2 regions of the Pseudomonas sp. SMV7 genome follow, and region 2 is predicted to be linked to the other one. Evidence: predicted binding sites of a transcription regulator. Region 2 holds the regulator's gene; the other holds the start of a gene.
What was found. Region 2 encodes sigma-54, which starts transcription at its own class of promoters, with help from an activator protein. Its sites were predicted from a motif close to ANTGGCATNNANNTTGCTNT; they were not measured.

Region 1: glnA (type I glutamate--ammonia ligase) is a predicted target of sigma-54. The motif match lies at 3,344-3,363, and genes of this name have one in related genera.

The regions. Positions count from the first base shown of each region.
Region 1 covers NZ_JBKGGT010000024.1:69,944-75,349, forward strand. The annotation lists gene glnL (nitrogen regulation protein NR(II)) at 1-506, opposite strand, end outside; gene aroQ (gamma subclass chorismate mutase AroQ) at 771-1,682, opposite strand; gene glnA (type I glutamate--ammonia ligase) at 1,840-3,246, opposite strand; gene thiI (tRNA uracil 4-sulfurtransferase ThiI) at 3,696-5,150, shown strand; gene typA (translational GTPase TypA) at 5,278-5,406, shown strand, end outside.
Region 2 covers NZ_JBKGGT010000009.1:187,118-192,523, forward strand. The annotation lists gene rapZ (RNase adapter RapZ) at 1-585, opposite strand, end outside; gene ptsN (PTS IIA-like nitrogen regulatory protein PtsN) at 588-1,052, opposite strand; gene hpf (ribosome hibernation-promoting factor, HPF/YfiA family) at 1,065-1,373, opposite strand; gene ACLEJP_RS13700 (RNA polymerase factor sigma-54) at 1,453-2,946, opposite strand; gene lptB (LPS export ABC transporter ATP-binding protein) at 3,123-3,848, opposite strand; gene lptA (lipopolysaccharide transport periplasmic protein LptA) at 3,849-4,373, opposite strand; gene lptC (LPS export ABC transporter periplasmic protein LptC) at 4,360-4,932, opposite strand; gene ACLEJP_RS13720 (KdsC family phosphatase) at 4,941-5,406, opposite strand, start outside.

The sequences.
Region 1 (5,406 bases), on a different contig from region 2:
TCGCGCAGGCCTTCCTCGGGCAACTCGCGCGCCAGCAGCTGGGCGGCACCGCGAATGCCGCCGAGGGGGTTCTTGATCTCGTGGGCGAGGCCGCGCACCAGCATCTTAGTGGTTTCCTGCTTGCTCAGCTGGGCCTCTTCCTTGGTGATGCGCAGCAGCCGGTCACGCGGATGCACTTCCAGCAGCAGCAAGGTCTGGCCCTGGTGCAGGATGGGCGTTACCGCGTAGTCGACGGTGATGGTCTGCCCCGTCAGCGAGGTGAGCTGCGCTTCGCGCTTGGTGAACGGGTGCGCCTGCTCGACTGCCTGGCGCAGGGAGCTGAGAGCCTCGCTCGATTCGGTGAACAGCTCGCTGATGAACTGCCCGTGGCTGCGCTGCCCACTGACCGCCAGCAGCATTTCCGCAGCCGGGTTCATGTATTCCAGGCACAGCTCGGCGTTGAGCAGGAGCGTGGCGGTGGTCAGGTTGTCCAGAAGCAGACGGTGCTGTGCATCGCTGATGGTCATAAGGCGTCGTTGACCTCTTTTGGCGCTTGTCTGGCAGTGGGGCGGGCATGATTGGCCGCGCAGTGAATCCGCTGGTTCCAGTCTTCCTGCAGAAAATGCAAGAAACAAACCAAGGCTCCGAAAAGAAGCGGATTTAGCCAAGAAAGGCCAGGAATGGCGCAATTCTGCACCAGAATGTTCTGGTGTAACGTTTCTTGTGTTCTTTTTTGGGGTGCATTCAGGGGCGTTGGCCCACTAGATGCACCAATATAGAGCATAGAGGTTTCAGCGCTGATCGCACAGTTGGCCAGTGGCACGAACCATGGCCTGTTTCATCAATGGCGACAAGCCACGTTCGTTGATCGAGGACGCCAGCCGTTGGTTGCAAGCGGAACCGGTATCACTGGGCAGGCTGGCCAGATGCTGCAGTAGCCTGGCTTGCAGGGCATCCAGTTCGGGGCGTAGCTCCTGCTGGAGGTCCCGGCGAGATGTGTCAGGTGAACGGCCTTGACTGTGCCAGCGGTTAAGCAAGCTGTATTGCATCATTTTGTGTGCTTCGATCTGGTCGGCGAAGAAAGCTGCTGCCCGTTCGGCTGGCAATTGGTAGCGCCACGCGTTGTTGCGCACGTCGTTCAGGATCTGCAGCTCGCGCTTGTTGTCTTGCACGGGTTGAGCCTTATCCCATTTGTGCAGTGCTACGGATTCGGCGCTTGCCAGGCGATGCTCGATATCATCGAGCAGGATGTCCAGCGGCCCGTCAGCTGGCGGCCGTTGCCCTGGGCACTGGTCTTGCGGCGTGGAAAAGGCCAGCTCCTCGTTTGCGGCGTGAAAGACCATCACCGTGGCAGCCTGTCGTGTCGTTCTGCCGCGGTGCACCTCGCCGACCAGCTCAGCCAGGGTGTTGCCTGCCGTCAATGTCGTTCGCTTGCCGCCGCGGGTTTCCACTTCCAGCTCGCCTTCTTTCAGATAACCGAGGTTGAGCGCTTGGTGGCAGTGCCAGTCGAGGGTGGTATTCGGTGGAATGCTGACTTTCACCAGTGACAGCACGGGCTGTCCATCCGGGTAGTGGGTGTAGGGCTTGCCGTCCCAGCTGCCGGTAGCACGATGAAGCACTTGCGACTGTACCGCTCCGGGTTGGTTGCTGCAGCCGACGAGGAAGGCGGATAAGGTCAGTACTGCGGGTATGAATTTGCGCATGGTATGGCGTCCGTTGATGAGTGGACGTCTACCTTGAGAGTCGTTACTGCGGGGGAGCTGTCAGTGGCGTCCCTTCGCTTTGTAGGAAAAAGGGCATTAAAGCGAAGGAACGAAAACGGCCTCCCGAAGGAGGCCGTTGTGATCAGACTTTGTCGGATCAGCAGCTGTAGTACAGCTCGTATTCCAGCGGGTGGACAAAGGTGCGGACCTTGATCTCTTCTTCGCTCTTCAGCTCGATGAAGGCATCGATGAAGTCGTCGGAGAACACGCCGCCCTTGGTCAGGAACGCACGGCCTTTGTCCAGCTCTTCCAGGGCTTCCTTCAGGCTGCCGCAAACCTGCGGGATGTCCTTGGCCTCTTCAGGCGGCAGGTCGTACAGGTTCTTGTCGGCGGCATCGCCTGGGTGGATCTTGTTCTGGATACCGTCCAGGCCGGCCATCAGCAGGGCCGCGAAGGCCAGGTACGGGTTGGCCGATGGGTCCGGGAAGCGTGCTTCGATACGGCGGGCTTTCGGGCTGCCGACGTAAGGAATACGGATCGAGGCGGAACGGTTGCGAGCGGAGTAGGCCAGCATTACCGGGGCTTCGAAGCCTGGGACCAGACGCTTGTAGGAGTTGGTCGACGGGTTGGTGAAGCCGTTCAGGGCCTTGCCGTGCTTGATGATACCGCCGATGAAGTACAGGGCGGTGTCGGACAGGCCGGCATAGCCTTCACCAGCGAAGGTGTTCTTGCCGTCTTTCCAGATCGACATGTGCACGTGCATACCCGAGCCGTTGTCGCCGTACAGTGGCTTTGGCATGAAGGTGGCGGTGCGGCCGTAAGCGTCGGCAACGTTGTGCACCACGTATTTCAGGGCCTGTACTTCGTCAGCCTTCTTCACCAGGGTGTTGAACTTGACGCCGATTTCGTTCTGGCCGGCAGTCGCCACTTCGTGGTGGTGGACTTCGACGGTCTGGCCCATTTCTTCCAGTGCGTTGCACATGGCAGTACGGATTTCGTGGTCGTGGTCGAACGGTGGAACCGGGAAGTAGCCGCCTTTCACGCCCGGACGGTGGCCCTTGTTGCCACCTTCGATGTCAGCGCCGGTCATCCACGAGCCTTGCTCGGAGAAGATCTTGAACATCGAACCGGAGATGTCCGACTGGAACTTCACTTCGTCGAAGATGAAGAACTCTGGCTCGGGACCGGCGAATACGGTGTCACCGATACCGGTGCTCTTCAGGTACTCTTCGGCGCGCTTGGCGATGGCGCGCGGGTCACGGTCGTAGCCCTGCATGCTCGACGGGTCGACGATGTCGCAGGTCAGGATCAGGGTCGGTTCTTCGGTGAACGGGTCCAGTACGGCAGTTTCGTCGACCGGCATCAGGATCATGTCGGAGGCTTCGATGCCTTTCCAGCCGGCGATGGAGGAACCGTCGAACATCTTGCCGACTTCGAAGAAGTCGTCGTCCAGCGCATCACGCGCCGGCATGGTCACGTGGTGCTGAGTGCCTTTGGTGTCCGTGAAACGCAGATCAATCCACTTGACGTCATGATCTTTGATGAGTTGAACCGACTTCGACATGTTGTCCTCCGGATGGTCTAGGGCGCGGTGGGCCGCTGCCCTGGAAAAAGGGTGTTGCCGGGCGCGGATAGTCGGCCAAGCGTACCTGCCTCACAAGGGAGCAAATTGCATGCCAGTGCCCGAAAATGGCGAGTCCGGGATAAAAAGGGGCGGTTGTGGGCATCTGGCGGGCTTGCAACGAGCGAAAGTGCACTCTTAGGAGGCAGAAATTCAGTGTAGAGCACCAAATAAGTGCACGGCGTAACGCGTGTGCTTTGTTTGGAGGCCTCATCGCGGATTAATCCGCTCCTACCGGGTATGCGCTCGCGAAGAGGCCGGCGCAGGCGCCGCAAATCCTGCTTCGTGCATTTATCTGAAAGCTTCTGATCAAAAGTTGGTCAAATCCTGAGCAATTTCCGCTATAATTCGCGCCCCTCATTTTCGGCAGGCCCTGCGCGCGCTGTTAACCAATGAAACTTATCGTCAAAGTCTTCCCAGAAATCACCATCAAGAGCCGGCCGGTGCGCAAGCGCTTCATCCGCCAGCTCGGCAAGAACATCCGCAACGTGCTCAAGGACCTCGATCCTGAGCTCGTGGTCGATGGTGTCTGGGACAATCTCGAAGTGGTCACCCGCGTCGAAGACGAGAAAGTCCAGCGCGAGATGATCGAGCGCCTCACCTGCACCCCGGGTATCACCCATTTCCTGCAGGTCGAGGAGTACCCGCTGGGTGACTTCGACGACATCGTTGCCAAGTGCAAGCACCATTTCGGCCACCTGCTGGCCGGCAAGCACTTTGCTGTGCGCTGCAAGCGCGGCGGGCACCATGACTTCACTTCGATGGACGTCGACCGCTACGTCGGCAGCCAGCTGCGCCAGCAGTGCGGTGCGGCCGGCATCGAGCTGAAAAACCCGGAAGTGCTGGTGCGCATCGAAATCCGCGACCAGCGCCTGTACGTGATCCACAACCAGCACCAGGGCATCGGCGGCTACCCGCTGGGCGCCCTGGAGCAGACCCTGGTGCTGATGTCCGGTGGCTTCGACTCCACCGTGGCGGCCTACCAGATGATGCGCCGTGGCCTGATGACCCACTTCTGCTTCTTCAACCTCGGCGGCCGTGCGCACGAGCTGGGCGTGATGGAAGTGGCCCACTACCTGTGGAAAAAGTTCGGCAGCAGCCAGCGCGTGCTGTTCATCAGCGTGCCGTTCGAAGAAGTGGTCGGCGAGATCCTCAACAAGGTCGACAACAGCTACATGGGCGTGACCCTCAAGCGCATGATGCTGCGCGGTGCCGCGCACATGGCCGACCGCCTGGAGATCGACGCACTGGTCACCGGCGAGGCGATTTCCCAGGTGTCCAGCCAGACCCTGCCGAACCTGTCGATCATCGACTCGGCTACCGACAAGCTGGTGCTGCGCCCATTGCTGGCCAGCCACAAGCAGGACATCATCGACCAGGCCTATGCGATCGGCACCGCCGACTTCGCCAAGCACATGCCTGAATATTGCGGCGTGATTTCGGTCAACCCGACCACCCACGCCAAGCGCCACCGCATGGAGCATGAAGAAAAGCAGTTCGACATGGCCGTGCTGGAGCGCGCCCTGGAGCGCGCCAGGCTGATTTCCATCGACCACGTGATCGATGAGCTGGGCAAGGACATCGAAATCGAGGAAGTGAGCGAGGCGCTGCCTGGCCAGATCGTCATCGATATCCGTCACCCCGATGCCCAGGAAGACGAACCTCTGGTGCTGGACGGTATCGAAGTCCAGGCCATGCCGTTCTATGCGATCAACAGCAAGTTCAAGCACCTGGACGCCAACCGCCAGTACCTGCTGTATTGCGACAAAGGTGTGATGAGCCGTCTGCACGCACACCACCTGCTCAGTGAGGGACATGCCAATGTGCGTGTTTATCGTCCGGCATAAGACGCCAGGGCTGTATGGCGGCAGCATCCGCCATCGCCCTCCCGACCATCGGGCCCGCTGAGCCTCAAAGCGTACATATTCGCCGCCTACACTGGCGGCAACCGAATCCTCTGATCGAGATACAGTTGTGATCGAAAATCTGCGTAACATCGCCATCATCGCCCACGTTGACCATGGTAAAACCACCCTGGTCGACAAACTCCTGCGCCAGTCCGGCACCCTGGAGCGTAACGAGCTCAACGACGAGCGCGTGATG
Region 2 (5,406 bases):
GTAGGGGTTGGGCAGGCAGCGCACGTCGAACACCAGGTCGGCATCGACCGGCATGCCGCGCTTGAAACCGAACGACTCGACCAGGAATGCCGTGCCAGGCTCGGGCTGGTTGAGCAGGCGCAGCTTGATCGAATCCCGCAGCTGGTAGAGATTCAGGCTGGTGGTGTCGATTTTCAGGTCAGCCAGGTCGGAAATCGGCCCGAGCAGTTCGCTCTCCACGCGGATTGCCTCTGCCAGCGAACGGTCGGCATTGGTCAGTGGGTGGCGTCGGCGGGTTTCCGAAAAGCGCTTGAGCAGGGTGTCTTCGTCCGCATCCAGGAACAGTACGTCGCACTTGATATGCCGGGCGCGGGCTTCCTCGAGCAGCTCGGGGAAACGGGACAGGTGGCTGGGCAGGTTGCGTGCGTCGATCGACACGGCGACCTTGGGTTGCAGCAGCTCGGTATTGATCAGGGCATTTTCCGCCAGCTGCGGCAGCAGCCCGGCGGGCAGGTTGTCAATGCAGTAGAAACCATGGTCTTCCAGGACGTCGAGGGCGGTGCTCTTGCCGGAGCCGGAGCGGCCGCTGACGATGATCAGGCGCATGTTCAGTGCTCGTTCTGTACGTCCAGGACAACCTGGAACAGGGCCTCGCTGCTGGTGGCCGCACGCAGGCGATCACGCACCTCCTTGCGATCAAGCATGCTGGCAATCTGGCGCAGCAGTTCCAGATGAGCATCGGTGGCGGCTTCTGGCACCAGCAGGACGAACAGCAGGTCCACCGGAGCACCATCGATGGCGTCGTAGTCGATCGGGGATTCCAGGTGCAGCAGGGCGCTGACCGGAGCTGAGCACCCGTGAAGCCGGCAGTGGGGAATGGCAATGCCATTACCGAAACCGGTCGAGCCGAGTTTTTCCCGGGCAACCAGTTTTTCGAAGACGTCCTGCATCTCCAGTTCCGGCACTTCTGCGGAGATGATGGTGGCGACCTTTTCCAGGGCGCGCTTCTTGCTGCCTCCCGGCACGTTCACCAGGGAACGGCCGGGGGTCAGGATGGTTTCAAGTCGGATCATGGATGAGGGGGATCAGCGGGCAGCTGCACCTTGCAGCAGGCTCTGCTGTTTTTCCTTGTGTTTTTTCAGTTGGCGGTCGAGCTTGTCGGCCAAGGCATCGATCGCTGCATACATGTCTTCGTGTTCGGCGTTGGCAACCACTTCGCCGCCGGGAATCTGCAGGGTCGCCTCGACCTTCTGCTGCAGCTTCTCGACCTTCATGATGACCTGCACGTTGGTGATCTTGTCGAAGTGACTTTCCACGCGAGCGAGCTTTTCAAGCACGTAATCGCGCAGTGGCTGGGTGACTTCTACATGCTGTCCACTGATATTGACTTGCATACAGCTTCTCCTTTGTTGCCCGTGCATAAAGAGGCAGGTCTTGCACCTGCCCCACAAACGCTGTGGCGCATCTCAGGGGCTACATCAGTCGCTTGCGTTCGCTCGACGGTGCGATGCCGAGAGACTCGCGGTACTTGGCGACGGTGCGACGGGCTACCTGGATGCCTTGTGCCTCCAGTAAACCAGCGATCTTGCTGTCACTCAATGGCTTTTTCTGATTTTCCGCCGCAACCAGTTTCTTGATGATCGCGCGGATCGCCGTGGACGAGCATTCGCCGCCTTCGGAGGTGCTGACGTGGCTGGAGAAAAAGTATTTCAGTTCGTAGATGCCACGCGGAGTGTGCATGTATTTCTGCGTGGTAACCCGCGAAATGGTCGACTCGTGCATGCCCACGGCCTCGGCGATGTCATGCAGCACCAGGGGTTTCATCGCTTCGTCGCCGTGGTCGAGGAAGCCGCGCTGGTGCTCGACGATCTGCGTGGCCACCTTCATCAGGGTCTCGTTGCGGCTTTGCAGGCTCTTGATGAACCAGCGCGCTTCCTGCAGCTGGTTGCGCATGAAGGTGTTGTCGGCACTGGTATCGGCCCGGCGCACGAACCCGGCGTACTGCGGGTTGACGCGCAGGCGCGGGATGGCTTCCTGGTTCAGCTCCACCAGCCAGCGGTCATTGTCCTTGCGCACGATGACGTCGGGCACCACGTATTCAGGTTCGCTGGACTCGATCTGCGACCCGGGGCGCGGGTTGAGGCTCTGCACCAGCTCGATGACCTGGCGCAGCTCGTCTTCCTTGATTTTCATGCGCCGCATCAGCTGGCTGTAATCGCGGCTGCCGAGCAGGTCGATGAAATCGGTGACCAGGCGCTTGGCTTCGTTCATCCACGGCGTGTTGGCTGGCAGCTGGCGCAGTTGCAGCAGCAGGCATTCGCCGAGGTTGCGAGCGCCGACGCCCGCCGGCTCGAACTGCTGGATGCGGTGCAGTACCGCTTCGACTTCGTCCAGCTCGATATCCAGCTCAGGGTCGAAACCGGCGCAGATTTCCTCAAGGGTGTCTTCCAGGTAGCCCTGGCCATTGATGCTGTCGATCAGGGTGACGGCGATCAGGCGGTCGGTATCCGACATCGGTGCCAGGTTCAGCTGCCATAGCAGGTGGCTTTGCAGGCTTTCGCCGGCCGATGTTCGCGTGGTGAAGTCCCATTCGTCATCGTCGCTGCTCGGCAGGCTGCTGGCGCTGGTCTGGTAGATGTCTTCCCAGGCGGTGTCGACCGGCAGCTCGTTGGGAATGCGCTCGCTCCACTCACCGTCTTCAAGGTTGTCGGCACTGCTGGTGCTTTCCTGGAAGCTGTTGTCCTGGACTTCGGCGACCGGTTTGTTCTCGGCGTTGTCCGCCATCGGGTCGCTGTTGTCGAAGTCGTCGCCGTCTTCCTGACGTTCGAGCATCGGGTTCGACTCCAGCGCTTCCTGGATTTCCTGTTGGAGGTCCAGGGTGGAGAGCTGGAGCAGGCGGATGGCCTGTTGCAACTGCGGCGTCATCGTCAGTTGCTGGCCCATTTTTAGGACGAGCGATGGTTTCATGGCTGGGGCTTAATACCTTGTTCGCCGGCGCGCATGCGCCATCCACTACACGGGGGCGCCGGAGCGCCAGATCAAGCAAGTTTTATGCCTTAAATTGTAGCGTTTGCCTAGAGCGCCGTAACAACTTTACCCCCCATTCCAGGGCGAATTGCCAGTGCTCCAGGCGCGTGCCAGGGTCAGAGCCGGAACTCGTGGCCCAGGTAAACCTCTTTGACCAAGTCGTTGGCCAGGATGGTCTCGGCATCGCCTTCGGCGATGAGGCGGCCATCATTGACGATATAGGCGGTTTCGCAGATATCCAGGGTTTCGCGGACGTTGTGGTCGGTGATCAGCACACCGATGCCCTTGGCCTTGAGGTGGTGGATGATCTGCTTGATGTCGCCGACGGAGATCGGGTCGACACCGGCAAACGGTTCGTCCAGCAGGATGAACTTGGGCGCGGTCGCCAGTGCACGGGCAATCTCGACGCGGCGGCGTTCGCCACCGGACAGGCTCATGCCGAGGTTGTCGCGAATGTGGCTGATGTGGAACTCCTGCAGCAGGCTTTCCAGTTCCTTGCGCCGGCCTTCGCGGTCGAGGTCCTTGCGGGTCTCGAGGATCGCCATGATGTTGTCGGCCACCGACAGTTTACGGAAGATCGAGGCTTCCTGCGGCAGGTAGCCGATACCGGCGCGGGCGCGACCGTGCATGGGCTGGTGGCTGACATCGAGGTTGTCGATCAGCACGCGGCCCTGCTCGGCCTGGACCAGGCCGACGATCATGTAGAAGCAGGTGGTCTTGCCGGCGCCATTGGGGCCGAGCAGGCCGACGATCTGGCCGCTGTCGATCGACAGGCTGACGTCACGCACGACTTGCCGCCCCTTGTAGCTCTTGGCCAGGTGCTGGGCTTTGAGGGTTGCCATTTACTCGGCCTTCTTCTTGGGCTGGATCACCATGTCGATACGCTGACGCGGCGAAGTCACGTTGCCACCACGACCGGCGGTCGCCACCTGGGTCTTGGTGTTGTAGACGATCTTCTCGCCTTCGGTGGTGTTGCCTTCGTTCTCGACCTTGGCGCGATCGGTGAGGACCACCATGTCCTTTTGCGCCTGGTACTGGATGGTGACCGCCCAGCCCTTCATCTTGTCCGGCTTGGCTGCGCTCTGCTGCTGCTCGAAGTAGGCCAGGTTGCCCACCGAGGTCACCACGTCGATGTCGCCGGAGGCGGAGCGGGTGATGGTCACGGTGTTGCCTTTGATCATCATCGAACCCTGGGTGATGATCACGTCGCCGGTGTAGGTGGCCACGCCCTGCTTGTCGTCCAGGTGGGCATTGTCGGCCTGGATGCGGATAGGCTGGTCACGATCATTCGGCAGGGCGAGGGCGCTCGCGCTTCCCAGTGCTGCGCTCAGGCTGAGCAAAAGGGGGAGGGTTTTAACGAGCCTCATACTGTCCTCTTACGTTAGAGAGCAAGTCCATCTTGCCTTCTTTCAAATACGCTTTCATTCCTTTACCCGTAGTCGTGCCACCGGCGCCGTCGATTCTAACGGCTTGCTCGGTCTGCGCATATTGCTTCTGCGGGAACACGGTCATGCGTGAGCTGGTAATGATGGTTTCACGCTGCTTTTCGTCGGTACGGGCCACCCGCACGTTGTCGATCAGTTCGACTTCGCTGCCGTCCGGGTTGACCTCGGCGCGGGTGCTCTGCACGTGCCACGGGAACGCGGTGCCGCGGTACAGGTGCAGGTCCGGCGTGGTCAGCAAGGTGATTTCGCTGGCCTTGAGGTGTTCGACCTTGTCGGCGGTCATTTCGTACTGCAGCTTGCCGTCGGGCAGGAACTGCACGCTGTGGGCGTTCACCGCATAGTAGTCGATGGCGCTTTCGTCGGTCTGCGCCACCGGCTTGTCGAGGAAGCTTTCCGGGCTGACATTCCAGTAGCCGATCGCCACCAGCAGGGCGGCGATCACCGCGAGCAGCGCAATGTTGCGGGCTTTCTTGCTGAACATGGGCAGCCTTACAGGTAATTGGCGTTGGCAGCGTCCAGGGTGCCCTGGGCCTGCATGATCAGTTCGCAGAATTCACGGGCTGCGCCTTCGCCGCCACGTGCCTGGGTCACGCCGTGGGCGTGCTGGCGAACGAATGGAGCGGCGTTGGCCACCGCCATGCCCAGGGCGACCCGGCGAATCACCGGCAGGTCGGGCAGGTCGTCGCCGAGGTAGGCCACTTGAGCATAGCTCAGGCCCAGCTCGGCGAGCAGGCCGTCAAGCACCACCAGTTTGTCCTCGCGGCCCTGATAAAGGTGCGGGATACCGAGGTTCTTCGCCCGGCGCTCGACCACCGGGGTCTTGCGCCCGCTGATGATCGCGGTGGTCACGCCCGAGGCCATGAGCATCTTGATGCCCTGGCCGTCGAGGGTGTTGAAGGTCTTGAATTCGCTGCCGTCCTCGAGGAAGTACAGGCGCCCGTCGGTGAGCACGCCG